Regions from separate parts of the uncultured Frigoribacterium sp. genome, predicted to be linked through region 2. Evidence: predicted binding sites of a transcription regulator. Region 2 holds the regulator's gene; the other holds the start of a gene.
What was found. The regulator HrcA, encoded in region 2, represses chaperone genes, less so after heat shock. The targets are predictions, from matches to a motif close to TTNGCACTCGNNNNNNNCGAGTGCNAA.

Region 1 (4,975 bases), on a different contig from region 2:
CCCGGTGCCGCAGCACCGGGGCCTCTCCGTCAGGCAGGGGCCGTGTTACTCGACCTGGCCCTCGACCGCCGTCTGGTAGACGGGGACGTTGTTGTCGTCGAACTTGTAGATGCCGATGAAGGCGCTCGACGGGTCGTTGTTGTCGTCGAACGCACCGATGCCCGAGGGGCCCGTGTAGTGGATGTCGTCGCCGGCCTCGATGGCCGTGACGCAGTCCGCGAACGTGCTGCACTCGGTGCCCTCGTCAGCACCCGACACCGCCGCCATGTTGGCCTGGATGGTGCCGGAGTCCGTTCCGCCGCCCTTCACCGCGGCGAGCGCGGCGAGGATGACGGCGTCGTAGGACTCCTGCGCGTACGAGTAGTCGGCCAGGGCCGAGCCCGCGGTGCGCTGGTAGAACTCGGCGAAGCGAGACTGCAGGTCGGTCGACGGGAACGCACCGGGGATGGTGCCCTGGGCGCCGGCCAGGGTGCCCGGGTCGAAGTCCTCGCTGTAGTCGGCCGTGTTGCCGTCCGACATGTAGACCGTGCTGATGTCGGCGCCCTGCGAGATGAGCTCGGGGACGATCGACTTGGTCTCGTCGAAGGCGAGGATGACGATCGCGTCGGGGTTCGTGGCCAGCGCGGCCGTCACCTCGGACGAGAACGTGGTCTGGCCGGGGGGGAACTCCTGGCCCTCGCCGGACGCGCCGTAGACGACGGTGCCGCCCGAGGCCTCGATCGACTCCTGGACGGAGTCGCGCAGGCCGGTGCCGTAGGTGTCGTTGAAGACGAGGAACGCGACGTTGGCACGGCCGTCGTTGACGATCTGCGTGCCGAGCGCGCTGCCCTGGACCGAGTCCGGCGGAGCGGTGCGGAAGTAGTACGACGAGTAGCCGCTGAGCGAGGTCGCCGTGTTGGCGGGCGAGATCTCGACGATGCAGGCGGCGGTGAGCTGGTCGATGACGTTGAGCGTGACGCTCGACGACTCGGCGCCGATCGCGACCGGCACCTTCGCGTCGATCAGCTGCGTCGCTGCGGCGCTCGAGACGGTGAGGTCGTTGCTGTCGCCGGAGTCGGTCGCGGGGTCGATCGTGACGTCCTGGCCGAGCACGCCGCCGGCGGCGTTGATGTCCTCGACGGCGAGGCCGACGCCGGCCTCGGCGGGCGGGGCCAGGTAGGCGAGCGTGCCCGTGTTCGGCAGGATCGTGCCGATGCGGAGGGCGTCCTGGCCGGGGCTGCTGGGCGCCTCGCAGGAGGCCGCGGGGTCGGCCTTGGTCGTCGACGACGCGGACGACGACGGGTCGTCGGTCGAGGAAGAAGTGGTGGAACAGGCTGCGAGCAGAACGGAGGCGGCTCCTGCGAGCGCCAGGGCCCTCAGCCCTTTGGTGGATCGGATCATCCGTGGTCCCTTTCATGAAGCGCGTACAGCCGGACCGACACTAGGTGGACGGTCCCCGCGATTGAGAAGAAACTAGGGGCGGAATGTTTCCTGCGTGTGTTCTCCCGGTCACCCTGCCGTTTCGTTAGCAATTCGTGACATCGACTCAGCACCTGCCGAGCGGTCGCCCCCGGGGCCGGCGTCACGTCCGCCGTCAGGGTCGGGGGCCAGTGCCGCCGCACGGTCGGCCTCGCGGCCTCGCGCACGGCTCCGCCGGCTCGTCACGACCATGTCGGTCGTCAGCACGATCAGCGCGACCCAGACGATGGCGAACCCGATCCACCGGCTCGTCGGCATCTCCTCGTGCAGCAGGACGACCCCGACGACGAACTGCAGCACGGGCGCGAGGTACTGCGTCAGCCCGATGGTCGCCAGCGGCAGCCGACGTGCGGCGGCGGCGAAGAGCAGCAGCGGCACCGCCGTGACGATCCCCGAGCTGATCACCGTCAGCGTGTGCACCAGGCTGACGGAGCCGAACACGACGCCCCCGCCGATGCCCGTGACGGCCAGCACGACGAGCGCGACCGCCGCGAACGGCGCGACCGCCATCGTCTCGAGGGTCAGCCCGCTGACGGCGTCGACCTTGCCGCCCATCTGCTTCTTGACGAGCCCGTAGGCCCCGAACGAGAAGGCCATGATCAGCGACGGCCACGGCACCCCGCCCGTGCCCACCGTGATGACGACGACGGCAACGGCGCTCAGGCCGATCGCGATCCACTGCACCGGCCGGAGACGCTCCCGCAGCACCAGCACCGCGAGCAGCACCGTGACGATCGGGTTGATGAAGTACCCGAGGGCCGCCTCGACGACGTGCCCGGCCAGGGTCGCGACGATGAAGGTCGTCCAGTTGACGACGATGAGCACGCCCGCCAGCGCCATGGTGCCCACGACCCGGCCTTGACGCAGCAGCGCGAGGAACGCCGGGAACCCGCGGGTGACGGCGAGCAGCACGACGCAGAAGGCGAGGGAGAACAGGATGCGCCACGAGACGATCTCGAACGGCCCCGAGGGCGACATGAGCAGGAAGAACACCGGCAGCACGCCCCAGAGGCCGTACGCGCTGACGGCGTAGGCGAGGCCGCCCGACGAGGAGGTGCGGGTGCGGGTCACGAGAGCGCTCTGCGGTTCACGGGTCGACTCTAGGGCGGGCCGCCGTCGTCGGACACGGCCACTCCTGCCACGCTGGCTCGCTCCGCTGCCGTTCCCGGCCGGGGACGACGAAGGCCCCCGCCTGGGCGGGGGCCTCCGGGTGGAGCAGGTGCGTCGTCTGCCTAGCGGACGATGACGGCGAGGACGTCGCGCGCCGATAGGACGAGGTAGTCCTCGCCGGCGTACTTGACCTCGGTGCCGCCGTACTTGCTGTAGATGACCTTGTCGCCGACGGCGACGTCGAGCGGCACGCGGTTGCCGTTGTCGTCGATGCGACCCGGTCCGACCGCCACGACCTCGCCCTCCTGGGGCTTCTCCTTGGCGGTGTCGGGGATCACGAGGCCGGAAGCCGTGGTCTGCTCGGCTTCGACCTGCTGGATGACGATGCGATCTTCGAGCGGCTTGATGGAGACCGACACGGTTGACCTCTGCTTTCTCGGAACTTCGTAGAACGTGGGCTGGCACTTGCCACGTGCGAGTGCCAGAACAACTGTAGAGCCGAACTGGCACTCGGTCAATCCGAGTGCCAGAGTCGGTCGGCGATGGGCGAGACTGGTGTCATGGACACTGCTGAGCTCCTCGACGTGCTCTCGCCCGAGGGGCTCCGACTGCTCGACTCGCTGCCCCCCTGGAGCGCGTCCGACGACGTCGTCGGCGCCGTCGCGGCGCTCCGCCGGCAGGGCCACTCGCCTTCCCTGGTCGCCGCCGTGCTGAGCCAGTCGCGGCTCCGGGCCAAGGCCGTCGCGAAGTTCGGCGACTTCGCCAGCCGCATGCTGTTCACCGAGGCCGGTCTCGAGCAGGCCACGCGCCTCCCCGTCGCCGCCCGTCACGCCGGCCGCTACCGGGCCGCCGGGCTCGGCAGCGTCGCCGACCTCGGCTGCGGCATCGGCGGCGACGCGCTCGCGCTGGCCGCCCTCGAGCTCGACGTGCTGGCGGTCGACCGCGACGAGGTCACCGCGGCCGTCGCCTCCTACAACCTCGCACCCTGGGCTTCGTCCCGCGTCGTGCACGGCGACGCCGCGACGGTGGACGTCGGCGACGTCGAGGGCGTGTTCCTCGACCCGGCCCGCCGCACGGCCGGCCACGCCGCGACGAGGCGCCTGGCCGACCCGGCCGACTGGTCGCCCTCGCTCGACGTCGCGTTCGGCTGGGCCGATCGCCTGCCCACCGGGGTCAAGCTCGGCCCCGGCGTCGACCGCGAGCTGCTGCCCGCCGACGCCGAGTGCCAGTGGATCTCGGTCGACCGAGAGGTGGTCGAGGTCGGCGTCTGGTTCGGGCCGCTCGCCCGCCCCGGCGTGGGCAGGGCAGCGCTGGTCGTGGGCGCGCACGGCACGGCCGAGCTGACCGCTCGCGCCGACTCCGACGACGTCGAGGTCGGGGAGCTCGGGGAGTACCTCTACGAGCCCGACGGAGCCGTCATCCGCGCCCGGCTGATCGGCGATCTCGCCCGGCGGCTCGGCGCGCGGACGCTCAGTCGCGACATCGCCTGGCTCACCTCCGACGAGGCGGTCGAGACGCCGTTCGCCCAGGTGTTCCGCGTGGTCGAGACGTTCCCGCTCGACGAGAAGACCCTCAAGCGCGAACTGCGCACCCGGGGCATCGGTCGGCTCGAGATCAAGAAGCGCGGCGTCGACGTCGACCCTGCCGCGTTCCGCAAGCGGTTGTCGCTGCAGGGCACCCACGCCGCGACCCTGGTGCTGACCCGGGTGGCCGGCCGCCACACGGCGCTGCTCTGCGAGCGCATCTGACGTCAGGCCGTCCCGGCAGCCGACCGTCCTGACGGCCCGCCTGCCGGACGACCTGCCCCTCTGAGGACCTGCCCCAGGAGGCGCGGGTCAGGACCCGTCCGAGGAGGCAGGGGTCAGGACTGCCCGTAGCCGCCGTCGAAGGTGCCGGACGACCCGCCGGGCATGCTCGCGAAGAAGACGATCAGCCCGATCCAGATGATGACCGCGAGGGCGATGCCCGCGTAGCCCACGATGAGGCCCGGCAGCCACAGCTTGCGCGACTGCCGCTCACGCCGACCGGCGATGTGGCCGAGCACGACCGCCGCGATCGAGAACACGACGCCGACGCCGAGGGTGACGATGACCCCGAGGAAGCCCACGATCGACGCGACGAGCGACAGGATGCTGAGGACGCTCGAGGGCTTCGTGGCACCCGCCGAGGCGTACGGCGAGTACGCCGCCCCGTAGGGCTGCTGGGGGGCACCGTACTGCTGGGGCGGGGCTCCGTAGGGCTGCTGCTGCGGCGGGGCTCCGTAGGGCTGCTGCTGCGGGGGCGCGCCGTAGGGCTGCTGCGGAGCTCCGTACTGCTGTGGTGCGGGAGCACCGTACGGCTGCGGGGGCACGCCGTACTGCTGCTGCGGCGGGCCGCCGTAGGGCTGCTGCCCCTGCTGGCCCGGCTG
Region 2 (12,355 bases):
CCGGTCCGGGCGGACGCGGCGGGCAACGACGCGAGCGTCGTCACCCTGTGGCGGCCCCTGCCCGGCTGTCGGACGGGCTGCCTGTCGCTCCTCGACCTCGGCGACCTCGCCGAGGCGCCGCAGCGTCGCCTCCTCTCGTCGTCGGGCGGCGCACTCTCGGGCGTCGACGTCGTGAAGGTGTCCCACCACGGATCCGCCGACCAGCACGCGGGGCTCTACGCGGCCGCCCGGGCCTCCGTCGGGCTCGTCGGCGTCGGTGCCGACAACAGCTACGGGCACCCGCGGCGCGAGGCCCTCGAGATGGTCGAGGAGGCGGGCGCCGAGGTCACGAGGACCGATCTCGACGGCGACGCCGCGGTCGTGGTCGACGACGCGGGCGACGTGCGGCTCTGGCGCCGGCACGCCGCTGCGGGCCACGAGCCGTCCGCCGACCCGTCGGCCACGGCGGCCGCGGGGGCCTCGGCGCCGACGGCGTCGGGGGAGGCCGTTACGCTGGGACCCGGGCGCCCGAGGCGTCCTCGACCGAGGAGGACCGTGGCCGCGAGAACCACCGGCAAGACGACGAAGAAGGCGAGCGTCGCCGTCGACCAGGTCCCCTGGCACGCGATCCGCCCGGCGCCCGTCGTCCTCGTCAGCGGGCCTGAGCAGTTCCTCGCCGAGCGTGCCGTCCGGCAGCTCCGCGACCAGCTCGTCGCGGAGGACCCGAGCCTCGAGGTCCACGACCTCGAGGCCGACCATTACCAGCCCGGTGAGCTCATCACGCTCGCGAGCCCGTCCCTGTTCGCCGAGCCGCGCCTCCTGCGCGTGGTGTCGGTCGAGAAGTGCACCGACGCGTTCCTCGCCGAGACGCTCCGCTACCTCGAGTCGCCAGCCGACGACACCTACCTCGTGCTGCGGCACGGCGGGGGCGTGCGCGGCAAGAAGCTGCTCGACACGATCCGAGCGGGCGTCGGCGGCGGCGTCGAGGTCGTCTGCGCCGAGCTCAAGAAGGACACGGAGAAGCACGACTTCGCCGCGGGCGAGTTCCGGTCGGCGCGTCGACGCGTGTCGAGTGGCGCACTCCGCGCGCTCGTGACGGCCTTCTCCGACGACCTGGCCGAGCTCGCCAGCGCATGCCAGCAGCTGATCTCCGACGCGGCGGACGAGATCACGGAGGCGACGGTCGAGAAGTACTACGCCGGCAGGGTCGAGACGAACGCCTTCAAGGTCGCGGACGCGGCCATCGCGGGGCGCCAGGGCGAGGCGCTCGTGCTGCTGCGGCACGCCCTGTCGTCGGGTGCCGACCCGGTCCCCGTCGTGGCGGCCTTCGCGATGAAGATCCGCACCATGGCGAAGGTGCAGGGCGTCTACGGCCCGTCCGGCCAGCTCGCGTCGCGTCTCGGCATGGCGCCGTGGCAGGTCGAGCGTGCCCAGCGCGACGTCCGTGGCTGGAGCGAGGACGGCCTGGGCCGGTGCATCGAGCTGCTCGCCGAGACCGATGCCGCGGTCAAGGGCGCCCAGCGCGACGCGATCTACGCGCTCGAGCGGATGGTCACGACCGTGGCGACGCGGGGTGCCGTCGGGCGCTGACCGGCTGCCTGGCTCGCGGGTCCGTCATCCTGACGCCCCGGGGAACGTGAAGGGCCCCGTCTCGGTCGAGACGGGGCCCTTCGCAGCGAGCGCGATGCGCTCAGGGAGTCAGGCTCAGAGAGCGCCGACCTGCTTGGCGATCGACGACTTGCGGTTCGCGGCCTGGTTCTTGTGGATGACGCCCTTGCTGGCGGCCTTGTCGAGCTTCTTCGAGGCGAGGGCCAGCGACGCGGTCGCCTTGTCCTTGTCGCCGGCGACGATGGCCTCGCGCGCGGCGCGGACGGCGGTCTTCAGCTCGCTCTTGACGGCCTTGTTGCGGTCCTGGGCCTTCTTGTTGGTGCCGATGCGCTTGATCTGCGACTTGATGTTCGCCACGTTCGCTACTTCCTGTTTCGTGTGTCGTATGACTGGGCTGTCGGCACCAGGATGCGGCGCCGTGCCCGGGGGACGGTTCTGTGAGGTGGTGCTGCGAGCCGACCGGGAGGAGACGCGCTCTCCCCGGGCTGCCGCCGGTGGTGCCACCGGAGCGGCTCTCGGCTGCGTTCGCGATCCGTCACGTCAGACGTTCCGCGCAAGCCAACAGGCAACGTTACCAGCACGTCGCCCGACTCTCAATGATAGAGCGTCCCCGACGGGCGGTGGTGACCCGGCGGGAGGGCGTGTCGCCCGTAGTACGGTGCCGTCATGCCGTCGCTCGCCCCGTACATCGCGTCCGTCCCCGCCTCCGGGATCCGCCGGGTCTTCGAGCTCGCTGCCGGCCTGGACGACGTCGCGATGCTGGCCATCGGCGAGCCCGACGTGCCCGTGCCGCACCACGTCGGCGACGCGGCCCGCCGCGCCTGGTCGGAGGACCGCACGGGCTACACGCCGAACGGCGGCATCGCGCCCCTCCGCGAGGCCCTCGTGGCCAAGCTGGCGCGCGAGAACGACCTGCGCGTCGACGCGGAACAGGTCTGGGTCACGGTCGGGGCCACCCAGGCGCTCTACCAGGCCATGGGTCTCGTCCTCGCGTCGGGCGACGAGGTGCTCGTGCCCGACCCCGGCTACACGACGTTCTCGATGAACGCCCACATGCTCGACGCCGTCCCCGTGCCGTACGCGCTCTCGCCCGGCGACGGCTTCCTGCCCGACCTCGATCAGCTGGAGGCGGCCGTCACGGACCGCACGCGAGCCGTCGTCGTCAACTCGCCGTCCAACCCCCTCGGGGTCGTCTGGCCGCGTGAGGTGCTGCAGGGGCTGCTCGACCTGGCTGCTCGCCACGACCTCTGGGTGATCAGCGACGAGGTCTACGAGTACTTCACCTACGGGACGCCGCACGTGAGCATCGCCTCCCTCGACACCGACGACCGCGTCTTCACCGCGTTCTCGCTGAGCAAGACGTACGCCATGACCGGCGTTCGCGTCGGCTACCTGGTGACGCCACGCGGTCTCGCGCCGACGATGCGCACGGTCCAGGAGGCGATGATCAGCTGCGTCGCCGAGCCCGACCAGCACGCGGCCCTCGCCGCCGTCACCGGCGACCACGGGCCCGTGTCCGAGGCCCGCGAGCACTACCGCCGGAACCTCGAGCTCGCCACGGCCCTGCTCGCCGAGCGCGGCATCGCCCACCTCGACCCGCAGGGCGCCTTCTACCTCTGGATCGACGTGAGCCACGCGTCGCGGGGCGACGTCGCCGGCTGGGCCGAGCGCTTCCTGCTCGAGCAGCGGGTCGCCGTCGCCCCCGGCAGCGCCTTCGGCCGGTCCGGCGAGGGCTGGATCCGCATCTGCCTGGCCGCGGCTCCCGACGTGATCGAGCGCGGGCTCCGAGCCCTCCCCGCACCCGGCGCCTGACGGGGACGCCCCCGCATCGATCCGGGGGTCTGCCCCCTTCAGGCGGGCTGCGCCTCCTTCGTAGGCTCGAGGCATGACGAACACCGCACCGACCACCCCGCCCGTCGCCGCGCACACCGTGGCCCCCGCCGCTCCCGGCGCCCCCGCGGCGACCGGCGGCCTGCACTCGCCGCTGAGCCTCACGAGCCTCGTGCTCGGGATCGCGTCGGTGGCGCTGAGCTTCACCTTCGTCGTGCCGATCGTGGGCGTCGTCCTCGGCGTCCTCGGTCGCCGACGCGAGCCCGAGGGCCGCACGATGGCGCTCATCGGCATCATCTCGTCGGGGGTGATGCTGCTCGGCAGCGTCGTCCTCCTCGTGGTGGGCCTGCTCGCCGCGGTGCCGATCGGCCTGCTCGGCCTGTTCCAGTACCTCAGCTGACGCCTGCTCGTCCGCTGGCGCCTGCCCCTCAGCTGACGCCTGCTCGTCAGCTGGCGCCTGCCCCGTGTGGCCGCGCCTCGCGTCGGCAACTCCTGACGGGTGCGCCGAGAGCCGCCGGCAGCGCCGTCACGGCGACGGCGCCGCGCATGCAGCAGGAGTTGCCGACACGGTTCCCGAGCGCGACGTGGGAGAATCGAGGCGACAACCGCCCGCCACCCCCTGAGGACCGTGTGAGCCCCCTAGCAACCCGTGCACTCGAGCCGGCGAAGACCGCGCCCGAGCACATCCGCAACTTCTGCATCATCGCGCACATCGACCACGGCAAGTCGACCCTCGCCGATCGCATGCTGGGCATCACCGGCGTCGTCGAAGACCGGGCGATGCGCGCCCAGTACCTCGACCGCATGGACATCGAGCGCGAGCGCGGCATCACGATCAAGAGCCAGGCCGTGCGCATGCCCTGGGAGCGCGACGGCCAGACCTTCGCCCTCAACATGATCGACACGCCCGGCCACGTCGACTTCAGCTACGAGGTCAGCCGGTCGCTCGCCGCGTGCGAGGGCGCCATCCTCCTCGTCGACGCGGCGCAGGGCATCGAGGCCCAGACGCTGGCGAACCTCTACCTGGCGCTCGAGAACGACCTCGAGATCATCCCGGTCCTCAACAAGATCGACCTGCCGGCGGCCGACCCGGAGAAGTACGCGGCCGAGCTCGCGAGCCTCATCGGGGGCGACCCCGCCGACGTCCTGCGCGTCAGCGGCAAGACCGGCGTCGGCGTCACCGAGCTGCTCGACCGCGTCGTCGATCGCATCCCGTCGCCCACCGGCGACTTCGACGCCTCGCCGCGCGCGATGATCTTCGACTCCGTCTACGACAGCTACCGAGGCGTCGTGACGTACATCCGCATGATCGACGGCACCCTGCACCCGCGCGAGAAGGTGCAGATGATGTCGACGAAGTCGACGCACGAGATCCTCGAGATCGGTGTCTCCTCCCCGGAGCCGACGCCGAGCCAAGGCCTCTCGGTCGGCGAGGTCGGCTACCTGATCACGGGTGTGAAGGACGTGCGGCTCTCGAAGGTCGGCGACACCGTCACGACCTCTGCCAAGCCCGCCACGGAGGCGCTGGCCGGCTACGTCGAGCCTCTCCCGATGGTCTACTCGGGCCTGTACCCGATCGACGGCAGCGACTACCCCGACCTGCGCGAGGCCCTCGACAAGCTCAAGCTGTCCGACGCCGCCCTCGTCTACGAGCCCGAGACCAGCGTCGCGCTCGGCTTCGGCTTCCGCTGCGGGTTCCTCGGGCTGCTGCACCTCGAGATCATCACCGAACGTCTCGAGCGCGAGTTCGGCCTCGACCTCATCACGACCGCGCCGAGCGTCGTGTACGAGGTGACCACCGACGACAAGCAGACGGTGACCGTCACCAACCCGAGCGAGTTCCCCGGCGGCAAGATCGCCAGCGTGAGCGAGCCGATGGTCAAGGCGGCGATCCTCGCCCCGAAGGACTACGTCGGCGTCATCATGGAGCTCTGCCAGCAGCGCCGGGGCAACTTGCTCGGCATGGAGTACCTCGGCGAGGACCGCGTCGAGATCCGCTACGCGATGCCCCTCGGCGAGATCGTCTTCGACTTCTTCGACAGCCTCAAGTCGAAGACGGCCGGCTACGCGAGCCTCGACTACGAGCCCATCGGCGACCAGGAGGCCGACCTCGTCAAGGTCGACATCCTGCTCCAGGGCGAGCAGGTCGACGCGTTCAGCGCGATCGTCCACCGCGACAAGGCGTACGCGTACGGGGTCCTCATGACCGGCCGCCTCCGCGAGCTCATCCCGCGACAGCAGTTCGAGGTCCCGATCCAAGCGGCGATCGGCGCCCGGATCATCGCGCGCGAGAGCATCCGGGCCATGCGAAAGGACGTCCTCGCGAAGTGCTACGGCGGCGACATCAGCCGCAAGCGCAAGCTGCTCGAGAAGCAGAAGGAGGGCAAGAAGCGCATGAAGACCATCGGTCGCGTCGAGGTGCCCCAGGAGGCGTTCATCGCCGCCCTGAGCGGCGACACCGAGGCGAAGAAAGAGAAGAAGTAGCCGATGCGCCGGTCCACCCACGCCGAGACCCACACGACCTACGGCGAGGTCGGCGCGACACAGGCGCCCGACCTGATGCAGTACCCGCCGAAGGGCTTCCGCCCCGCCGAGTACCGCACGAGGGTCGGCCACGGCGACGCGCGCTTCGAGGCGGCGTGGATCGCCACGATGACCTGGAAGATCCAGGAGCGCAGCGGCATCGAGGTCCGCGTCGACTCGACGCCGCCGGTCGAGGAAGGCGGCTACCACCCCGTCACCTTCGATGACGACGGGGTCCCCGTCGACCCGGCGCACTGGGAGCAGGGCCGCGACGAGTCCCGCTTCGCTCCGGACGGCACGCCGTTCCTCACCGCCGGCACGACGGCGACCCTGTCGATCTCGGCCTACGGCCGCAGCGTGCAGGCGCCCGTCCGGGTCGTCTACGTCGTCGACGAGCCGAGGCGCAAGGGCTTCGCCTACGGCACCCTCGACGGCCACCCGGAGAGCGGCGAGGAGAGCTGGGTCGTCGACCAGACCGACGACGGCTCCGTCTGGCTCTCGATCCGTTCGTTCTCCCGCCCGAGCACCTGGCGCTGGAAGCTCGTCGAGCCCTTCATGCGACGTCAGCAGGCGATGTACACGCGTCGTTACCTGCGTGCCCTGATCCTCAGCGAGCCCGACGTCCCCGCCGAGGCGGACGTCGACCTCGAGGCCGCCGCCGAGGCCGCTCACGACGACGAGATCCGCGAGCCCGGCTCGCGCCGGTCGGGCGACTGACGGTGCCCGGAGCCCTTCCCCTCGGCGATCCCGCTCCCGTCGACGGCTCGCTGCCGGCCTCGGTCGTCGAGGGGGTCGCCGACCGCAACTTCGGCGTGTACCTGCACGTGCCCTTCTGCCGGGTCCGCTGCGGCTACTGCGACTTCAACACCTACACGGGCGACGAGCTGCGCGGCGCCCGGCGTGACGACTACGCGCAGGAGGCGGTGGACGAGGTGCGCCTCGCCGGTCGCGTCCTCGAGGGCGCCGGGCTGCCTCCCCGTCCGGTCTCGACCGTCTTCTTCGGCGGCGGCACGCCCACGATGCTGCCGCACTCCGACCTCGCCGCGATGCTCTCGTCGGTCGTCGACACCTGGGGGCTGGTCGACGGCGCCGAGGTGACGACGGAGGCGAACCCCGACTCGGTCGACGCCGAGTACCTGCTCGCCCTCGCGGCCGCCGGGTTCACGCGCGTCAGCTTCGGGATGCAGTCCGCGGTGCCGAGCGTGCTCGCGACCCTCGAGCGCACGCACGACCCCGAGCGCGTCCCGCTGGTGGTGCAGTGGGCACGCGACGCCGGGCTCGACGTCAGCCTCGACCTCATCTACGGCACCCCCGGCGAGACGCTCGACGACTGGTCCCGGTCGCTCGACGTCGCGCTCGAGCAGCAGCCCGACCACCTGTCGGCCTACTCGCTGATCGTCGAGGACGGCACGAAGCTCGCCCGGCAGATCCGCCGCGGCGAGGTGGCCCAGCCCGACGACGACACCGCGGCCGACATGTACGAGCTCGCCGACGACCGGCTCGCCGCGGCGGGCTACGGCTGGTACGAGGTCAGCAACTGGGCTCGCGACGAGCAGCACCGCTCGCGGCACAACCTGTCGTACTGGCAGGGCCACGACTGGTGGGGCGTCGGCCCGGGCGCGCACAGCCACGTCGGCGGCGTCCGCTGGTGGAACGTGAAGCACCCGGCCGCCTACGGCCAGCGCATGGCCGCGGGGGAGTCCCCGGGGGCCGGCCGCGAGACCCTCGACGCCGAGACGCGCCGGGTCGAGCGGGTGCTGCTCGCGGTCCGGATGCGCGAGGGGCTGCCCACGTCCGACCTCGATCCCGAGGGCCGCGCGGCCGTGGCGGGTCTGATCGCGGACGGCTGGGTCGAGGGCCGCGAGGCGCTGGCCGGTCGCGTCGTCCTCACGCGCACGGGGCGGCTCATGGCCGACGCGGTGGTCCGCCGGCTGCTCCCGGTCTGAGGGCCGACGCGACCCGAGTCGACGCCGGACGCGGTCGGGACGACGCGAGGCGCGCCTCCCGGCCGGGAGACGCGCCTCGACGAGCGTGCCGGCGGGCTACGCCTTGATGAACTCGATGCTCAACGGGTACTTGTAGTACTCGCCGCGGTTGGCGGCGAGGGCCGCGATGATCCCGAAGACGATCACGACGATCGCCGCGGCGAGCGTGATCAGCACGCCGATGCCGAGGAACGACGTGGCGCCTCCGATGACGTACGCGATGACCATCGTGATCTGGAAGTTCAGTGCGACGCGGCTGTGCTCGCGGACGAACGGGCCGCGGTCCTTGAGCACGAGGTAGCCGACCAGGGGCGCGACGAAGCTGAGCAGGATGCCGCCCACGTGGATCAGCGTGGCCCAGAGCTTCTCGTCCTCGGGGCGGAGGGGCTGCGGCGCCTGAGGCGCGCCGTAGCCGGGCTGCTGGCCGTAGCCGGGCTGACCGGGCTGCTGGCCGTAGCCGGGCTGGCCCTGACCGGGCTGCTGGCCCCAGCCGGAGCCCTGCGGGTCGTTCGGCTGGGAGGGAGGGGTGTCGGTCATCTGCTCACCTGTTCGTCGTCGTGGGCCCGACCGGGTCGAGGCGAACGGGCGCATCGCGGTGGTCGGTGCTGGCCGCCCGGCCGGACGAGGTGGTCCGGCGGGCGTCACGGCGAGCATAGGGCAGGAGGTACGGGTCGAGTAGGCCTCGCGGGCCGCGTGACGTAGGATTGGCAGTCTGGCAGGACGAGTGCCAGCGAGCTCGGGTCGTCGTCGTGACGCGCCCCGCCGCCGGCCGTGCGAGAGGGAGGTGCGTCGTGGTCTCGGAACGTGGTCTCGAGGTGCTGCGCGTCATCGTGCGCGACTATGTCGCGTCCCGCGAGCCCGTGGGCTCGAAGTCGATCGTCGAGCGTCACCACTTCGGCGTCTCGGCCGCCACGATCCGCAACGACATGGCGCTCCTCGAAGAAGAAGAGCTGATCGCGGCGCCGCACACCTCGTCGGGTCGGGTGCCGACCGACAAGGGCTACCGCCTCTTCGTCAACCACCTCGCCGACCTGCGTCCGCTGAGCAGCGCGCAGCGGCAGGCGATCGAGACGTTCCTCGGGGACTCGGCCGACCTCGACGAGGTCCTCGGCCGCACGGTCCGCCTCCTGTCCCAGCTGACGAACCAGGTGGCGCTGGTCCAGTACCCCTCGTTCTCGCGGGCGCGCGTGCGACACGTCGAGCTGGTCAGTCTGGCCGAGCGGCGCGTCATGACCGTGCTCATCACCGACACGGGCCAGGTCGAGCAGCGGCTCGTCGAGCTGCCCGTCGTCGTCGACGACGAGTTCCTCGCCGAGCTCCGGCGTGCGCTCAACGGGGCGGTGGGCGGCACCGAGCTGAGCGCGGCCGCCGCGCTGCTCGGCGACCTGCACGAGGGCTTCCGCCCGGAGCAGGCCGTCGTGGTCGGCGTCGTCGTCGCCAGCCTGGTCGAGCAGCTCGCCGCCGGGCGTCAGGAACGCCTCGTGATGGCCGGCGCGGCCAACCTCGTGCGCACCGGCGACGACTTCAGCGGCGACCTCTACCCCGTCCTCGAGGCGATCGAGCAGCAGGTGGCCCTGCTGCGTCTCTTCGGCGAGATGCAGCTCGACGCGGTCGACGTCGCCGCGAGCATCGGGCGGGAGAACGCCTCCTTCGGCCTCTCCCAGGCGTCCGTGCTCGCGAGCGGGTACACCTCGACGGGCAGCGAGGTCGCGCGCCTCGGCGTGCTCGGCCCGATGCGCATGGACTACTCGACCAACATGGCCGCCGTGCGTGCGGTGGCCCGCTACCTGTCGTCGCTGCTCTCCGAGCGCTGACGACCCGCACCTCCCCGGCCCTGCGCGACCGCGCCGTGCCCCCTGACCAGCCCCCACGAGACCACCCCCAGACACCAGAGGCAGACGAGAACAAGTGGCAGATCATTACGACGTGCTCGGAGTCGACCGGTCGGCGACGCCCGACGAGATCAAGAAGGCGTACCGCAGGCTCGCGCGCGAGCTGCACCCGGACGTCAATCCCAGCCCCGAGGCCTCCGAGCGCTTCAAGGACGTCACGCACGCCTACGACGTGCTGAGCGACCCGCAGCAGCGCGAGCGCTACGACCTCGGCCCGCAGGCCGGGTTCGGCGGCGGGGGCGGCGGCGCGGCGGGCTTCGGCGACATCTTCGACGCGTTCTTCGGAGGCGGCGGAGGCGGCGGCCAGCGACAGGGCCCGCGGTCGCGTCGCGAGCGCGGCCAGGACGCCCTGCTGCGCCTCGAGGTCGACCTCGAGGAGATCGTCTTCGGCACGACACGCGACATCGAGGTCGACACGGCCGTGCTCTGCGAGACCTGCAACGGGTCGTGCTGCGCGCCCGGCACCTTGCCCCAGACCTGCGACATCTGCCACGGCTCCGGCCAGATCCAGCGGACCGTCCGGTCGCTGCTCGGCAACGTCATGACGTCGAGCCCCTGCGGCACCTGCCGCGGCTACGGCACGGTCATCCCGAACCCGTGCCCCACCTGCCAGGGCCAGGGCCGGGTCCGCGCACGGCGCACCATCCCCATCGACATCCCGGCGGGCGTCGACACGGGCATCCGGCTGCAGCTGCCCAGCCAGGGCGAGGTCGGTCAGGCCGGCGGGCCCAACGGCGACCTCTACCTCGAGGTCAAGGTGCGCCACCACGACATCTACAGCCGCGACGGCGACGACCTGCTCGCGACGCTCGAGGTGCAGATGGCCGACGCCATCCTGGGCACCGAGACGACCCTGCACGCCCTCGACGGCGAGGTCGAGATCGAGCTCAAGGCCGGCACCCAGAGCGCCGACGTCATCACGATCCGTGACCGGGGCATCACGAAGCTCCGGGGCACCGGGCGGGGCGACCTGAAGATCGGCATCCAGGTCGTGACGCCGACCAAGCTCAGCCACAAGGAGCGAGAGCTCATCGAGAAGTTCGCCGCCGGACGCCGCTCGGCGGCGCCAGAGCTCTCCCAGTTCCAGCAGGGCCTGTTCGGCAAGCTCCGCGACCGGTTCCTGCACTTCTGATCGTGGCCCACTTCTACCTGGTCGACGACCTGACGGACGCGTCCGTCGGGAGCGCCGTCGTGGTCGAGGGGCAGGAGGCGCGGCACGCGGTCACGGTCAGCCGGGTCCGTGTCGGCGAGTCGCTCGCGCTCGGCGACGGGCGGGGCACGTCGGTGCGCGGCGAGGTCGTCGAGGCGACGGATTCGCGGCTGACGGTGGTCGCCGCCGAGGTGACGCGGGTCGAGCGACCGGGGACCCGGCTCGTGCTCGTCCAGGCGCTGGCCAAGGGCGACCGCGACGAGCTCGCCGTCCAGGCCGCGACCGAGCTGGGCGTCGACGAGGTCGTGCCGTGGTCCGCCGCCCGCAGCGTCTCGCGCTGGGAGGGCGCCAAGGTGGCCAAGGGCACCGCTCGGTGGCGCTCCATCACGCGGGAGGCGACGAAGCAGGCGATCAGGCCCTGGGCTCCGGTGGTCTCCGAGCTGTCGACGACGAAGCAGGTCGCGGCACGGGCCGCGGACGACACGGCGCTCGTCCTCGTGCTCGAGCCGAGCGCCGTGCGGGCCCTGTCCGACGTCGTCGTCGAGGGCGGGGGAGGCGCGCCGGCGTCGGTCCTGGTGGTGGTCGGCCCCGAGGGCGGCATCTCGCCCTCGGAGCTCGAGCTGCTCGAGAGCGCGGGTGCCGTCCCGGTGCGGCTGGGCGACGCCGTGCTCCGCACCTCGACGGCGGGGCCCGCCGCCCTCGCGGTCCTGAGCGTGCGGCTGGGACGCTGGTAGGCGTCGGGCCGTCGGCGGGGGCCCTGTCGCCGTGCCGGCGGTGAGGGCCGTGCCGCCGGTGGGGGCCGTGACGGCGGCCGCGACTACCATGGGACACATGTCCGAGCCAGAGCCAGCACCGACCGAGGCGTCGGTCTTCAGCCGCATCATCTCGCGCGAGATCCCCGCCGACGTGGTCTTCGAGGACGACGCGGTGATCGCCTTCCGCGACATCGCGCCGCAGGCGCCGTTCCACGTGCTCGTCGTGCCCAAGACCTCGCGTCACCGCGACGTCGTCGAGCTCGCGGCCGCCGACCCGGCCCTGCTCGCCCACGTCGTGTCGACGGCCTCGGCGCTCGCCTCCGATCCGGACCTCCTCGGCGACGAGGTCGTGGCGGCCTCGGGCGGCACGGGCGAGTTCCGACTGATCTTCAACACCGGCGCCTCCGCCGGCCAGACCGTGTTCCACGTGCACGCCCATGTGCTCGCGGGCCCCCTCGAGGAAGGCTCCCTTGCCCACTAGCGAGACCCGCTCCACCGACCCTCAGCCCGCAGGCGAGGGCACCACGCGCGTCGATCTCACCGTCGACGGCGTCGCCATGGTCCAGCTGCTCGGTCCCCAGGACCGCCTGCTGCGCACCGTCGAGAAGCAGTACCCCGACGTGCGCGTGCTCG

Region 1: a site for HrcA is predicted at 3,072-3,098, ahead of groES (co-chaperone GroES). Genes of this name have one in related genera too.

Annotation. Positions count from the first base shown of each region.
Region 1 is NZ_CAUPYL010000178.1:146-5,120, reverse strand. It holds gene RWM17_RS11910 (ABC transporter substrate-binding protein) at 46-1,380, opposite strand; gene rarD (EamA family transporter RarD) at 1,489-2,529, opposite strand; gene groES (co-chaperone GroES) at 2,691-2,987, opposite strand; gene RWM17_RS11895 (THUMP-like domain-containing protein) at 3,129-4,316, shown strand; partial or broken gene RWM17_RS11890 (hypothetical protein) at 4,430-4,975, opposite strand, start outside.
Region 2 is NZ_CAUPYL010000018.1:14,846-27,200, reverse strand. It holds gene holA (DNA polymerase III subunit delta) at 535-1,569, shown strand; gene rpsT (30S ribosomal protein S20) at 1,684-1,944, opposite strand; gene RWM17_RS03680 (aminotransferase class I/II-fold pyridoxal phosphate-dependent enzyme) at 2,254-3,399, shown strand; gene RWM17_RS03675 (DUF4190 domain-containing protein) at 3,473-3,817, shown strand; gene lepA (translation elongation factor 4) at 4,048-5,901, shown strand; gene RWM17_RS03665 (DUF1990 domain-containing protein) at 5,905-6,657, shown strand; gene hemW (radical SAM family heme chaperone HemW) at 6,660-7,886, shown strand; gene RWM17_RS03655 (DUF4870 domain-containing protein) at 7,983-8,462, opposite strand; gene hrcA (heat-inducible transcriptional repressor HrcA) at 8,717-9,739, shown strand; gene dnaJ (molecular chaperone DnaJ) at 9,834-10,949, shown strand; gene RWM17_RS03640 (16S rRNA (uracil(1498)-N(3))-methyltransferase) at 10,952-11,701, shown strand; gene RWM17_RS03635 (HIT domain-containing protein) at 11,799-12,203, shown strand; gene RWM17_RS03630 (PhoH family protein) at 12,193-12,355, shown strand, end outside.